One region of the Methylobacterium sp. J-043 genome, then DNA from elsewhere that is predicted to be linked to it. Evidence: predicted binding sites of a transcription regulator. Region 1 holds the regulator's gene; the other holds the start of a gene.

What was found. The regulator HrcA, encoded in region 1, represses chaperone genes, less so after heat shock. The targets are predictions, from matches to a motif close to GTTAGCACTCNCNNNNNGNGAGTGCTAAC.
Region 2: a site for HrcA is predicted at 4,902-4,930, ahead of groES (co-chaperone GroES). Genes of this name have one in related genera too.

What each region holds. Positions count from the first base shown of each region.
Region 1 covers NZ_JAKSYB010000025.1:152,257-159,820, reverse strand. Annotated here, with positions in the region: gene MKK50_RS02280 (penicillin-binding protein activator) at 1-1,126, shown strand, start outside; gene hemW (radical SAM family heme chaperone HemW) at 1,224-2,402, opposite strand; gene rdgB (RdgB/HAM1 family non-canonical purine NTP pyrophosphatase) at 2,584-3,219, opposite strand; gene rph (ribonuclease PH) at 3,216-3,929, opposite strand; gene MKK50_RS02260 (hypothetical protein) at 4,283-4,585, opposite strand; gene hrcA (heat-inducible transcriptional repressor HrcA) at 4,804-5,916, shown strand; gene MKK50_RS02250 (DMT family transporter) at 6,044-7,003, shown strand; gene MKK50_RS02245 (DUF2147 domain-containing protein) at 7,187-7,564, opposite strand, start outside.
Region 2 covers NZ_JAKSYB010000058.1:294,704-302,267, forward strand. Annotated here, with positions in the region: gene MKK50_RS16665 (inorganic phosphate transporter) at 1-868, shown strand, start outside; gene MKK50_RS16670 (FAD-binding protein) at 882-2,072, opposite strand; gene MKK50_RS16675 (lipopolysaccharide biosynthesis protein) at 2,156-3,616, opposite strand; gene MKK50_RS16680 (magnesium transporter CorA family protein) at 3,782-4,786, opposite strand; gene groES (co-chaperone GroES) at 5,000-5,290, shown strand; gene groL (chaperonin GroEL) at 5,380-7,020, shown strand; gene MKK50_RS16695 (hypothetical protein) at 7,293-7,502, shown strand.

The DNA of each region.
Region 1 (7,564 bases):
GGGCGTACCGGATGCACCGCGGCCCGTGGCTCGGGCGGTGCCGGAGGCCGAACCCGGCCCCAGCGCGACGGCCGGCAATGTCATCGGCGCAGGCACGGTGAAGGTCGCTCTGATCGTCCCGCTGAGCGGGCAGGGGGCGGCGGTCGGCGCGGCCCTGCGCAACGCTGCCGAACTCGCCTACGACGATTTCCAGAAGCCGAGCCTCCAGATCCTCGTGAAGGACGACCGCGGCACGCCGGAGGGCGCACGCGAGGCGACGCAGGCGGCCTTCGCCGAGGGCGCCGAAATGATGCTCGGTCCGCTCTTTGCCGCCAATGTCCAGGCCGCCGGGGGCGTCGCCCGCGGGGCGGGCAAGCCGGTCATCGCGTTCTCGACCGACGCGGCGGTGGCCGCGCGCGGCGTCTACCTCATCAGCTTCCTGCCGCAATCGGAGGTGGACCGCATCGTCGACGAGGCGAGTGCCGGCGGTCGCCGTTCCTTCGCCGCGCTGATCCCCGAGACGACGTACGGGAATGCCGTCGAGGCGCAGTTCCGTGAGGCGGTGGCCCGGCGCGGCGCCCGCCTCGTCGGCATCGAGCGCTACCCCGCCGGAAATCCGGGCCCGGCGGTCGACCGGCTGCGCGGCGTGATCGCGGGCAGCGGCGCACAGGCCGATGCCCTGTTCGTGCCCGACACCGCCGAAGGCCTGATGGCCGTCGCCCCCGCCCTGACGAAGGTCGGGTTCTCGCCCGCGCGGGTGCGTCCCCTCGGGCTCGCCCTGTGGAACGACCCGCGGGTGCTGTCGCAGGCGGCCTTCCAGGGCGGCCGTTACGCTGCGCCCGACACCGCTGGCTTCGCCTCTTTCGCCCAGCGCTATCAGACTCGCTTCGGGACGATGCCGCCGCGGACCGCCTCGCTCGGCTACGACGCGGTCTCGCTCACGGCCGCACTGGTGCGCCAATACGGCTCGCAGCGCTTCGCCGACGCGACCCTGACCAACCCGGCGGGCTTCTCCGGCCTCGATGGTACCTTCCGCTTCCTGCCCGAGGGCGTCAGCGAGCGGACTTTGGCGGTCTATGAGATCCGCAACAACGCGGCGAATGTAGTGAGCCCGGCCCCGAAAGTGCTCGGACCTTCGGGGATCTGAGTCCGGTCGATCCCTTAGCGATAACGAATTTGGGCTTTGCTCAGGCGCCGCGCGGGATTGCCGATACGGTCTCCATGTTGATCAAGAGGAAAACGTATCAGCCCGCCAATTCCGCCACCACGGCGTTGAGCACCGGGGCGCCGCGGGCGGTCGCGGCGATGCGGCCATCCGGGCGCTGCGCGACGAGGCCGTCCGCCACCAGCGCGTCGAGGCGCCCGGCGTTGAGCGGGCGCCCTTTCAGGGTCGCGTAGCGGGCCGGGTCGATGCCTTCCGTCAGCCGCAGCCCCATCATCAGGTACTCGTCGCCCTGATCCTCGGCAGACAGCGTTTCCGTCTCGATGATGCCGTGGCCGTCGCGCTCGACGCGGGCGAGCCAGGCTTCGGGCGCCTTCTCGGTGAGCGTGCCGGTGCGTCCCTGCGGCAGGACGAGGCGGCCATGGGCGCCGGGGCCGATGCCGGCATATTCGCCGTAGCGCCAGTAAAGCAGGTTGTGGCGCGACTGTGCGCCGGGCCGGGCGTGATTCGAGATCTCGTAGGCCGGCAGGCCGGCAAGCCCGCAGATCTCCTGCGTCACGTCGTAGAGGGCGCGCGAGGCATCGTCGTCGGGTGGCACGAGCCGTCCGGCCTGAGCGAGACCGAAGAACGGCGTGCCGGGCTCGATGGTGAGCTGATAGAGCGAGAGATGTTCGGCGGCGTAATCGATCGCCCGGCGTAGCTCGGCCGCCCAGGCTTCCGGTGTCTGGTCCGGTCGGGCGTAGATCAGATCGAAGGAGAAGCGCTCGAAATGCGCCGCTGCGGTGCGCACGGCGTCGAGCGCTTCCGCCACGCTGTGCAGCCGCCCGAGCCGCTTGAGGTCGCCGTCGTCGAGTGCCTGAACGCCGAGCGAAACACGGTTGACCCCGGCGGCGCGATAGCCGCGAAAGCGGGTCGCCTCGACACTGGTGGGGTTGGCCTCCAGGGTCACCTCCGCGCCCGGCGCCACGCTCCAGGCTCCGGCCACGGCATCGAGCAGACCCGCCACCGTATCCGGTGCCATCAGCGAGGGCGTGCCGCCGCCGAGGAAGATGCTGGTGACCGTCCGCCCCGGCGCGAGTGCTGCGGCGTGGGCGATCTCTCGCTTGAAGGCGGCGAGGAAGCGCGGCTGGTCCACGCCCGCATGGCGGACATGGCTGTTAAAGTCGCAATAGGGGCACTTCGCGGCGCAGAACGGCCAGTGCAGGTAGATGCCGAATCCCGCATCGCGGGTCGGATGGTCGGGCGGTGTCGCGGGGGGCATCGGCCTGTCAAAACTTCCCTGATCCGCGTGCTTCTCGGGAGTCCTATCCACCGTCCTCATCCTGCAATGCCCGCTGACGCGGCGCCTCAGGATGAGGCTGCGATTGGGATCGAAGCGGTGCGGACGGTGCGCTTTTCGTCTTGTTGGCGTGATGTAAGCACGCCGAACGCCACGCGAAAGCTCAGCCCGGCCGTCGCAGGCACGCCTTCGCAAGCTCGACGAAGGCCCGCGCCCGGTGCGAAAGGGCGTTACCGCTCTGCCAATCGACGCCGTGCTTCTCCTCCGAAGAGATCTCGCCGAAGGTGCGATCCATGCCCTCGGGCCGGAACATCGGATCGTAGCCGAACCCAAGGCTGCCGCGCGGCGCCACCAGATCGCCGAAGACGCGGCCCTCGAACAGCTCGGTATGGCCATCGGGCCACGCCAAAACGAGCGCCGAGACGAAGTGGGCGCGACGATCCGTGGCGCCGCGCTTGTCGAGTTCGGCGGCGATCCGGGCCATGGCGCCGGAAAAGTCCTTGTCCGGGCCGGCCCAGCGGGCGGAAAACAGGCCCGGCGCGCCATCCAGCGCATCGACGCAGAGGCCGGAATCGTCGGCGAAGGCCGGTAGGCCGGAGGCGTTGGCGGCGGCGTGCGCCTTGATCGCCGCGTTTTCCGAGAACATCGTGCCGGTCTCGTCGGGCTCCGGCAGGCCGAGTTCGCCGGCCGAGACCGCCTCGACCCCGAACGGGGCCAGCAGCTCGCGCATCTCCACGAGCTTGCCGGCATTGTGGGTCGCGATGACGACCTTGCCCGAGAGGATGCGGTGCGTGCTCACGCGATGGCCTTCCGCTGCAGTTCGACGAGCCCCGCGACGCCGCCCTTGGCGAGCCGGAGCAATTCGAGGAACTGTTCGTCCGTGAACGGCTCCATCTCGGCGGTGCCTTGCACCTCGACGATGCCGCCCTTGCCGGTGACGACGAAGTTCGCGTCCGTCTCGGCCGCCGAGTCCTCGGCGTAGTCGAGGTCGAGCACTGGCTGGCCCTTGTAGATGCCGCAGGAGACCGCCGCGACATGGTCCTTCAGGGGATCGACCGAGATGATCGAGCGGGCGCGCATCCAGGCAAAGCAATCGTGCAGGGCCACCCAGGCACCGGTGATCGAGGCGGTACGGGTGCCGCCGTCGGCCTGGATCACGTCGCAATCGACGGTGATCTGTCGCTCGCCCAGCGCCGGCAGGTTGGTGACGGCGCGCAGGGAGCGGCCGATCAACCGCTGGATCTCCTGCGTGCGGCCCGACGGCTTGCCGGAATTGACCTCGCGGCGGGTGCGCTCGTGGGTGGCACGCGGCAGCATCGCGTATTCGGCGGTGACCCAGCCCTTGCCGGAGCCGCGCAGCCACGGCGGGCCGCGCTCTTCCAGCGAGGCGGTGCAGAGCACACGGGTGTTGCCGAAGGTGACGAGGCAGGAGCCTTCCGCGTAGCGGGCGACCGCCCGCTCCAGCGTGACGTCGCGCATCGCGTCCGCCGCGCGCTTCGAGGGCCGCATGGCTTGGTAAGCTCCCGTGTCGAAAATCGAAGCCCGGGCTCTTAGGCGCTGCCAGCCCCGGCGGCAACCGCCGCCCGGCCTGCCCCAGGGCGATCGCCTGAAGGCGATGGCTCTGGATTTCCCGCCGGCCTCAGTTGCCGGCGCCCGTCTCTGCGGGTCGAGGCTCTCGCTTCGCTCCAAACGTCTCAGGACCGAAGTCCCGAAAAGCCCGCTCCGCGCGGCGCGGCTTGCGCCACGAAACCCCTCGGGCGTCTTCGAGCGATGGACTTGCCCCTTTTCGCTCGGAGACGGCCTCCGGCATGAAAAAGGCCGCCGTCTCGCGACGGCGGCCCTTCAAACGACCTTCCGGCCGATCACCAGCGGCGGTGATTCCAGTGACGGCGGTGGTGATGATGGCGCGGGCCGCCGAACCGGTGATGGCGGTGCCAATGGCCACGGTGACGCATGTGGCGGCGGTAGTGGCGGCGATCACGGCGGTACTGCGCCTGCTCGATCATCTCACCGGCCGGCGCGGTCGCCTCGGTTTGGATCGGGAGCGGGGCAGCCTGCGCAGCGCGGGGCGCCGAAGCGAGGCTCAAGCCGGTGACCGCGATCGCCAGTGCGGCGACCTTGACCATGGTCTTTCGTGCGCCAGTCAGCACTATCGGAGGCTCCATCTTTACTCGGGTGAGGGGGCCGCGGATCGCGGTTCGAAACGCCGCCCTGCTTACCAAACGACTCGGGGAGGCAGAATGATCCCTATGATTTCCCGGCCGAACTCGTGCAGGGTGTCGTTTGCCGGCTGGGCACAGTCCGTCCTTCGTCGGTCGCGTCGCGGCACGATAGGATTGATCGGCGGCGCCCAAGCGCTCACACTCGTTTGTCAGGGTCCTGCATGCGCCAGGTTCCTCTTCCCTTGATCGAGGCTCTACAGCCCATCGTGAATCCGCAACCCCAAGCGCTCGCCGCCCTCAACGAGCGCGCCCGAGAAATCTTCCGGCAGATCGTCGAGAGCTACGTCACCACAGGCGAGCCGGTGGGGTCGCGCAATCTCGCGCGCATCCTGCCGATGAGCCTGTCCCCGGCCTCGATCCGCAACGTGATGGCGGATCTGGAGCATTCCGGACTGATCTTTGCACCTCACACATCGTCCGGGCGCCTGCCGACGGAGCTGGGCCTGCGCTTCTTCGTCGATGCGATGATGGAGATCGGCGATGTCGATCTCGCCGAGAAGGCGCGCATCGAGGCGCAGATGCAGGCGGCAGCCTCGCGCCACACCTTCGATTCGGCCCTGGCTGAGGCGTCCTCGCTGCTCTCGGGCATTTCCCGCGGGGCGGGCGTGGTGCTGACCACCAAGGTCGATGCCGGGCTCAAGCATGTGGAGTTCGTGCGGCTCGATGCCGAGCGCGCGCTCGTGGTTCTGGTCTCGATCGACGGAACGGTGGAGAACCGCCTCGTCGATCTTCCGCCGGGCCTGCCGGCGGGGGCGCTGCAGGAAGCCTCGAACTTCCTCAACGCCCGCCTGCGCGGCCGCACCCTCGATACCCTGCGTGCCGATATCGAGAACGGCCGCATGGCGATGAAGCGGGAGCTCGACACTCTGACCGAGCGATTGGTCGATGCCGGGCTCGCCACCACGGTCGGCCCGTCCGAGGCGCGGCAACTCATCGTGCGGGGGCAGGCCAACCTTCTGGACGACCTGCGCGCGGCCGAAGACTTGGAGCGCATCCGACTGCTGTTCAATGACCTCGAGACGCAGAAGGATGTGATCGAGCTGCTGGCGCGGGCCGAGCAGGGCGACGGCGTGCGCATCTTCATCGGCTCGGAGAACAAGCTGTTTTCGCTCTCCGGCTCCTCGATGATCGCCGCCCCCTTCCGCGACAGCGCGCAGAAGATCGTCGGTGTCGTCGGCGTGATCGGCCCGACGCGGCTCAACTATTCCCGCATCGTGCCGATGGTGGACTACACCGCCCGCGTGGTCTCGGGGTTGCTCGACCGGTCGCGGTAGGCGTCGCTCCGGCCGTTCCGAAGCATCGCGCCCGTGGCGGCGCCGGGGGATTCGAAAGCAGGAAGCGGGAAGCGCGGCGTCCGGATGGAGCCGTAGGCAAGGGCTCGGAGTTTGCCGGAGCTTGCCCATGCCAACCGTCGTCAACCGCACCATGTCGCCGCTCGAATGGGCGATGCTGCTCGGATTGTCCGTGCTCTGGGGCGGATCGTTCTTCTTCGCGGGTGTGGCACTGTCCGCGCTGCCGCCTCTGACGCTCGTCGTCCTGCGCGTCGGATTGGCTGCGCTGATCCTCAATGCCGCCCTGCCTCTGGCCGGCATCCGCCTCCCTCGCGGCCGCGACGTCTGGATTGCCTTCTTCCGGATGGGGCTCCTCAACAACGTCGTGCCCTTCTCCCTCATCGTCTGGGGGCAGACGCAGATCGCCTCGGGGATCGCGGCCATTCTCAACGCCACGACACCGCTCTTCACCGTCGTCGTCGCCCACCTGCTGACGTCCGACGAGCGGATGACCGGAAGCCGGATGGCGGGGGCGCTCACCGGCCTCCTGGGTGTGGCCGTGATGATCGGCGCCGGGGCGTTCGCCGACGAAGGGAGCCCTCTCCTGGCGCAACTCGCGGTGCTCGGCGCAGCCCTATCCTACGCCCTGGCCGGCGTCTTCGGGCGGCGCTTCCAGCGCATGAGCATCCTGCCGCTCGCCACCGCGACCGGCCAGGTGACGGCATCCACGCTCGTGCTTCTGCCCGTGGCGTTGCTGGTGGACCGGCCGTGGACGCTGCCGATGCCAGGCGTGGCCGTATGGGGCGCGGTGCTCGGAATCGCGGTGCTTTCCACCGCGCTCGCATACTGGCTCTACTTCCGCCTGCTGGCGACGGCCGGGGCGACCAATCTCCTGCTCGTCACCTTTCTGATCCCGATGACAGCCATCCTGCTTGGCGCCCTGGTGCTGGGCGAGCCTCTGGATGTTCGGCACACTGTCGGTATGGCCCTCATCGGCGCCGCTCTCGCAGCCATCGACGGACGTGCTCTCGAGCGCATGAGGGGACGGCGCATCGAAGAGCCCGGTGTCTATCAGGGCCGCGATATCTGAGCGGTCGGAGTGCAAACCAGAGGCGCGTCATTGCCGGTGGCGGTGCACGGCTCGGGGGTCACATCTTGGAATGGACAACCGGCCGGCTCGTGCGAGGGGGCAGTGCACGTGCCGGCCGGCGTACCGCGCGCTTCCGGAAGAAGCGACGCGATGCCGGGGCATCCATACGGGATGCGCGAAACTCTATCGCGGCGCGGTCTTCTGCCCGTCCGGCGTGCGGCCCTTCGGACCTGTCCCCGGCGCGGGCTTGGCTGCCCATTCGGGATCGGCGCGCGGCCCGCCCGGTGCGTCGGTCGCCGCCTGGAGCTGTCCCGGCGGCACGTCGCTGACCCGCGTCCAGACCTGCGAGCCGCAGAACACCGCGAGCATGCAGCCCTTCACCGAGAGTTCGGTCGGCGTCTCGCTCCAGACGGTGACGTCGTAAGCCTTGCCGTTGTCGCCGTTGTAGATCTTGCCCTCGAAGCGCCCCTCTGAATTCGGCTTGAGCCCGAGCAGCATTTGGTGGCCGAGGATCGTCCGAGCATGCCGCCGCGCGTCGGGATGGTAGCGGTCGGTCCGCGG
Region 2 (7,564 bases), on a different contig from region 1:
CACCCTGCTGATCCTTACCTGCGGCGGCGTTTCCTTCGCCCATGGCGGCAATGACGGGCAGAAGGGCATGGGCCTGATCATGCTGATCCTGATCGGCGCCGCGCCCACCGCCTACGCACTCAACCGCACCATGGCGGAATCGGCGACGCCGCATTTCGTGCAGGTCTCCGAGCGCGCCCGGACGGTGTTCCAGAACCGGGCGGACCAAACCCGAATGCCGAGCCCGGCCGAGGGGCGCGCGCAGATCACCGCGGCGCTGGGAAAGAAGGATCTCGACCGGGCGGAGACCTATGCGGCCCTCGCCGCCCTCTCGGACGACATCGCCACGAAGGTGAAGGAGTACGGCGCGATCCGCCACGTTCCGGCCGCGGCAACGCCGAACCTGCGCAACGACATGTACCTCGCCTCGGACGCCATCCACAGCCTGAACAAGCACGAGGGGCTCTTCGTCGGCGAGGAGGCCGAGACGCTGAAGGCCTACGAGGCGAATCTGAACGACGGCACCCGCTACATTCCGACCTGGGTGAAGGTGTCGGTCGCCCTCGCGCTCGGCCTCGGCACGATGGTGGGCTGGAAGCGCATCGTCGTCACGGTCGGCAGCCGCATCGGCAAGAAGCACCTGACCTACGCGCAAGGTGCGTCCGCCGAGATCACGGCCGCGGGCACGATCGGCCTCGCGGAGGCCTACGGCCTGCCGGTCTCGACCACCCACATCCTGTCGAGCGGCGTCGCCGGCACCATGGCGGCCAACGGCTCGGGCCTGCAATGGACCACCGTGCGCAACCTCGCCGCCGCGTGGCTGCTGACCCTGCCGGCGGCGATCACCCTGGCCGGGCTGCTCTATGCCGGCCTGCGGTTCGTGTTCTGACGCGAAGCGAGGGTCAGACGCCTGCGTACATCCGGCCGGGGTTGAAGATGCCGGCGGGATCGTGCGCGGCTTTGATGCCGGCGCTGATGCGCATCAACGGCTCGGGCAGCGGCTCGAAGACGGGGACAGCCGCGCGCAGGGTCTCGGGCGCGCGCACCAGCGTCGCGTGCCCGCTGCCGGTGGCCTTCACCGCGGCGCGGATCACCGCGGCGCCGGCATCGTCGGAAGCATTGGTGGCGAGCCAGATCAGGCCGCCGCCCCAATCGTAGAACCAGCGCGCGTCGCGCTCGGCGGCGATCGCCGCGGTGACGGCCGGCCCGCGGGTCGGAGCGGTGGAGATGCGCCAGATTGCGGCCTCGCGCGGGTCGGCGAGCGGGATCACGTCGCGCACGGCGCGCCAGAGTGCGGCGCTCTCCTCGCTTTCGACGACTTGTGGCTCACCGTAGCGGCGCAGGAGGCGGCGCAATTCGCCGAGGCGATAGCCGACCGACTTGGCAAAACCCTCGACGCGCATCAGCGTGCGCGGCGCCGGGCCGCCGACACCGGCGGGGAGATGGGCGGCGCCGGTCAGCTCGAACGGTGAGCCGAGGGCGGTGGCGAGCGCCTCGACCGCGGCGGCGTCGGCAAGGCCCGACAGCACGAGGGTCGCGACCCGCTCCTGCACCGGCAGCACCTTGAAGGTGACCTCGGTCAGCAGGCCGAGCGTGCCCCAGGAGCCGGCCATCAGCTTCACGAGATCGAGGCCGGTGACGTTCTTCATCACCCGCCCGCCGGACTTGATCGGCTGGCCGCGTCCGTTGACGAAGCGCACGCCGATCAGGCTGTCGCGGGCCGCGCCCGCATTGATGCGGCGGGGGCCGGAATTGTTGGCCGCCGCCACCGCGCCGAAGGTCGGCTCGCCGGTGGAGCCGAGGAGCGCGCGGTGATCCATCGGCTCGAAGGGCAGCATCTGGCCGCGCCCGGCCAGCAGCGCCTCGACCTCGGCGAGCGGCGTGCCGGCACGGGCGGCAACCACCATCTCGGCCGGCTCGTAGAGGGTGATGCCGGTGAGACTTGCCGCGGCGAGCGTCGCCTCGTCCTGCGGCGGGCGGCCGAACGCCGCCTTGGTGCCCCCGCCGACGAGCCGCAACGGTTCCGACCGGCCGGCGGCCTGCGCCACGATGGCCGCCGCCTCCTGCTCGCTCGCCGGCGCGTATGAGGTCATCGTTTTCGTCCCGTGGGATTCTTTTGGAGCGTTCAGACGCGACCGGACTCAAACCCCGTTTGGACCGAAGTGGCAAGCCGGCTCTACCGCGCGGCGGCCGGCAGCCGCTTCGGGAAGCGCTGGCGCACGGCGCTGCGCAGGCCGGCGATGTCGAGGAACCAGACGAGGGCCCCGTAGACGAGCATTCCGGCCGCGATGCAGGCGGGTAGGGCGAGCGCCGGCTGCAGGCCGCGGAACGGCAGCACCGCCAGCACCATGGCGAAGCAGGCAGCGGCCGTGAGGGCGAGGTCGCGGCCCGGCAGGCGCAGGCGCTCTCCCCCCGTCAGCGCCCGCAGGCCGAGGATGGCGACCGCCGCCACGAGGCCCAGGGTCTGCGCGACGGCGACGCCCTGCGGCCCCATCATCCGCGGCAGCAGGACGAGACCGGCGGCGTTGACGGCCAGCCCGATGAGGGCGGCGGCGACCACCGGGCTCGTCCGGCGTCGGATCTGGAAGATGGGATTGAGGGCGAAGTTCATGATCGAGAGGCAGAACAGGCCCGGGATCAAAAGGTCGGTATAGTCCGCGAATGGCCCGCGGAACTCCTCCGGCACGATCAGCGCCTGGAGGGCGGGCGTGACGGCCCAGTAGCCGGCGGCGCAGGGCAGGAGCAGTGCCACCACGATGGCGATGTTGCGCGCGACCTGGGTCTCGGCGGCTTCACGGCCATGATGCTCCTCGGCCTGCACGGCGATCTGGAACAGCAGCAGGTCGAGCGCCGCGCCGAGTGTCGAGAAGGCCCGCGAGCCGAGATCGGCCGCGAGTGCGAAATAGCCGGCCTCTGCAAAGCCTGCGGTGCCGGCGATGGCGGCGCGGTTGAGGAACGGCATGATCTGATAGACGGCGTTGGCCGCGATCAAGGGCAAACCGTAGGCCGCGAACAGGCGCAGGGTTTTTCGCAACTGGCCGTGGGCCAAGGCGGGCGCGTGCCCGAGAGCCTCATCCCCGAGAACCTTTTGCATCGGCAGCACCGCCAGGAACTGGCTCAAGCCCCCCGCGACCAGCACCCAGACCGGCTGCGAAAACAGCCACGCGGTGCCGGCCATCAGCACGAAGGCCAGAACGTTCTTCCACACCACGAGCCGGAGATAGGCGCTGCCGATGAAGCGGGCGCGGGCAAGCGCCGCGTGATAGTCGAACAGCCCGATGCCGATGGCTGCGACCATGGTGCCGGCGGTCATGACGAGCCGGCCCTCGGGGGTCGGATTGACGGCGATCCCGAGACCGGCACAGAGGGCGGCGGCGGCAAACAGCGCCAGCGCGATGACCATGTAGGCCCGGTCCAGCCCCCGGCGGATCCATGGCTCGGCCTCGCGCACCCGCGCCGAGTAGAACCGCGTCGCCGAGAGCCGCAGCCACTCGAACAGGATCGTGTTCAGCACGACCGCACCGGCCGTCGCCAGGGCGAACCGACCGAAATCGGCCGGACCCAGCATCCGGGCGATGGCGATGCCGAGGATGAAGTTCAGCCCGGCATTGAGGACGAAGGCGGCAATGACGGCCATGGGATGGGGTGCGCTGCTCGCTCGGCCTTAAGCCCGGACGGGGGAGCCTCGCAGCTAGCCGCCAACAAAGCCTGAATTGTGGGGCGCCCTCCGCCCGAAAGCGGATGGTCCGGCGCCGTTGGAGCACCCTCCGACGAGATGGTTGCCGGTTCGTCGGAGGGTGCTTTAGAGCCAGCCCTTCGCCTTGAAGTAGAGCAGCGGCACGATCGCCGAGATCACGATCAGCACCAGACCGTAGGGGTAACCGTAGGCCCAATCGAGTTCGGGCATGTGCTTGAAGTTCATGCCGTACACCGAGGCCACCAGGGTCGGCGGCACGCCGACCACGGACACGACCGTCAGAACCCGGAAGGCGTTGTTCTGCTCGATGTTGATGAGCCCGAGCGTCGCGTCGAGCAGGAACTGGACGGTCTCGGAGAGCCGCGTCTCGAACTCGTCCAGCGAGGCGATGTCCTGCGCCAGCGTGTCGAAGCGCGGCGCGTCGCCCTCCGCGAGGGTCTGCCCGCACTCACCCTTGGCGAAGGCGGTGATGCGCGCGAGCCCGAGCAGGCTGGCGCGGACCTTCGACAGCGACTTGCCGTGGCGCCCCACCGAACGGAGCAGGCGGCGCAGGGCGAGGTCGCGCCGCTTCGGCGCGGTGGCGTCACCCTTGCGGGCGCCGGGGCGGGCGCCGGCATCGAAATCGAAGATGCGGGTGGAGAGCGAATCAAGGTCCCCCGACATCTCCTCCAGCAGGTCGGCGAGGTTGTCGACCAGTTCCTCGACCACGAGCAGGAACATGCGGGTGCTGGTGCTGCCGTCGCCGTCGCGCTCGTCCACACGCTTTCGGACCGCCGCGATGGCGCGCATGTCATGGAAGCGCACGGTGACGAGGTGGTCCGCATTGAGCAGGAAGCCCAGCGGCTTCAGGCTGAAATCCGAGCGGTCGAAGGTCACCATCGGCGTCGAGAGGGAGAGGCCGTCGCGGTTGCGGCGCAGGCGGCTCGACGACTCGACCTCGCTCAATGCCGCGCGCGAGGGCACCCGGATGCCCGTCTTGCGCTCGACCTGCGCGGCCTCCGCGGCCGTCGGATCGTTCAGGTCGATCCAGACCGCGTGATCGGGCAGGCTTGCGCCGCCCCCCGCGCCGCCGTGCTCGACCGCGCCGTTTGCCCCTTGAAGGCTCATCATGGGGAAGGATCGTCCGTGTCGTCCGGAGTGGACGGGAAATTCGTGCGAGAACGCCGCAGCGGGAAAGACGCTGCGCCTTGACTCAAAAACGCCACGCGCCTATCTCGCCAGCGTCGTTAGCACTCACTTGCTTGGAGTGCTAACAATCAGGTGGATCGCGGTCGTCCCGGCCGCATGAAGACCAACCGCCATTCCGAAGCAAGAGGGCAGCTCATGAAGTTCCGTCCGCTGCACGACCGCGTCGTCGTCCGTCGCATCGAAAGCGAAGAGAAGACGAAAGGCGGCATCATCATCCCGGATACCGCCAAGGAGAAGCCGCAAGAGGGCGAGATCGTCGCCGTCGGCCCCGGCGCTCGCGACGAGCAGGGCCGCATCAACGCCCTCGACGTGAAGGTCGGTGACCGCGTGCTGTTCGGCAAGTGGTCCGGCACCGAGGTCAAGATCGACGGCCAGGATCTCCTCATCATGAAGGAATCCGACATCATGGGCGTCGTCGCCCTCTAAGGCGCGCACCCTTCCACCGCCCTTGGAGGCCGCCAGGGTACCGCCCTCGGCCGGCTTCGGGCCCCTTCCATCATTCGAGGTAAACTCACATGGCAGCGAAAGACGTACGTTTCTCCGCCGATGCTCGCGACAAGATGCTGCGCGGCGTCGACATCCTCGCGGATGCCGTCAAGGTGACGCTCGGCCCCAAGGGCCGCAACGTCGTGATCGAGAAGAGCTTCGGCGCGCCGCGCATCACCAAGGACGGCGTCACCGTCGCCAAGGAGATCGAGCTCGCCGACCGCTTCGAGAACATGGGCGCACAGATGGTGCGCGAAGTGGCCTCGAAGACCAACGACATCGCCGGTGACGGCACCACCACCGCGACCGTGCTGGCCCAGGCCATCGTCCGCGAAGGCGCCAAGTACGTCGCCGCCGGCATCAACCCGATGGACCTGAAGCGCGGCATCGACCTCGCCACGGCCGCCGCGGTGAAGGACATCACCGCCCGCGCCAAGAAGGTCGCCTCTTCTGAGGAGGTCGCTCAGGTCGGCACGATCTCCGCCAACGGCGACAAGGAGATCGGCGAGATGATCGCCCACGCCATGCAGAAGGTGGGCAACGAGGGCGTCATCACCGTCGAGGAGGCCAAGACCGCCGAGACCGAACTCGACGTCGTCGAGGGCATGCAGTTCGATCGCGGCTACCTCTCGCCGTACTTCGTGACCAACGCCGAGAAGATGGTCGCCGAGCTCGAGGATCCCTACATCCTCATCCACGAGAAGAAGCTCTCGTCGCTGCAGCCGATGCTGCCGGTGCTCGAGGCCGTGGTGCAGACCGGCAAGCCGCTCGTCATCATCGCCGAGGACATCGAGGGTGAGGCGCTCGCCACGCTCGTCGTGAACAAGCTGCGCGGCGGCCTCAAGGTCGCGGCTGTGAAGGCTCCGGGCTTCGGTGATCGCCGTAAGGCGATGCTCGAGGACATCGCGATCCTCACCAAGGGCCAGACGATCTCCGAGGATCTCGGCATCAAGCTCGAGAACGTCGCCCTGCCGATGCTCGGCCGCGCCAAGCGCGTCCGCATCGAGAAGGAGACCACCACGATCATCGACGGTCTCGGCGAGAAGGCCGACATCGAGGCCCGCGTCGGCCAGATCAAGGCGCAGATCGAGGAGACCACCTCGGACTACGACCGTGAGAAGCTCCAGGAGCGTCTGGCCAAGCTCGCGGGCGGCGTCGCGGTGATCCGCGTCGGCGGCGCGACCGAGGTCGAGGTCAAGGAGAAGAAGGACCGCGTGGACGACGCGCTCAACGCCACCCGCGCTGCGGTGGAGGAGGGCATCGTCCCGGGCGGCGGCGTCGCACTGCTACTCGCCAAGAAGGCGGTCGCCCAGCTGAAGTCCGAGATCCCGGACGTCCAGGCCGGCATCAAGATCGTCCTCAAGGCGCTCGAGGCCCCGATCCGTCAGATCGCCAGCAACGCGGGCGTCGAGGGCTCGATCGTCGTCGGCAAGATCACCGACAACGGCGGCGAGACCTTCGGCTTCAACGCGCAGACCGAAGAGTACGTCGACATGATCCAGGCCGGCATCGTCGACCCGGCCAAGGTCGTGCGCACCGCCCTTCAGGACGCGGCCTCGGTCGCCGGCCTGCTGGTGACCACGGAAGCCATGGTCGCCGACGCGCCGAAGAAGGACAGCGGCGCCCCGGCGATGCCGGGCGGCGGCGGCATGGGCGGCATGGACTTCTAAGTCCACGCACCCAGACGCAGAACGGGGGAGGGGTCGCCGAAAGGCGGCCCCTTCTTCGTTGGTGGAGCGTGCGGACTGCCCATGACGCGGTGCCGGTGCACGGCACTTACCCGTCAAAAGCGGAGGTAGTTTATCCTATGCAATGGCCGGAGGCGCCAAGCCTCGGGCAGCGTCGGAGCGTTGTCGGCCTGACGTCTGCGAGTACCGTGACGGACCGTATACCCGCCCCATTGCCCTCTTACATCCACGCCCGTGAGGCGATGCTGAATCTGATGCAATCGCTGACCGAGGGAATACGGATCGATAGCCTGATGGCCGATCAGCTTTCTCAGATCTCCGAGCGCGCCCGGCTCTGCGGCGAGGCGGAGATGGCCGATGGGCTGCTCGACGTCACGCGGCAGCACCGGGTTGCGGTGCTGGAAGGGCAGGGTCGGCTCGCCGCCCTCAAGGCCCGTTACGCGGTGCTGTTTCCGGAAGCTTAGGCCGCCGCTTTGCGCGGAACGGCCTCATACCAACTCCGGTCGATCCCTTCGGGATAGCGGAT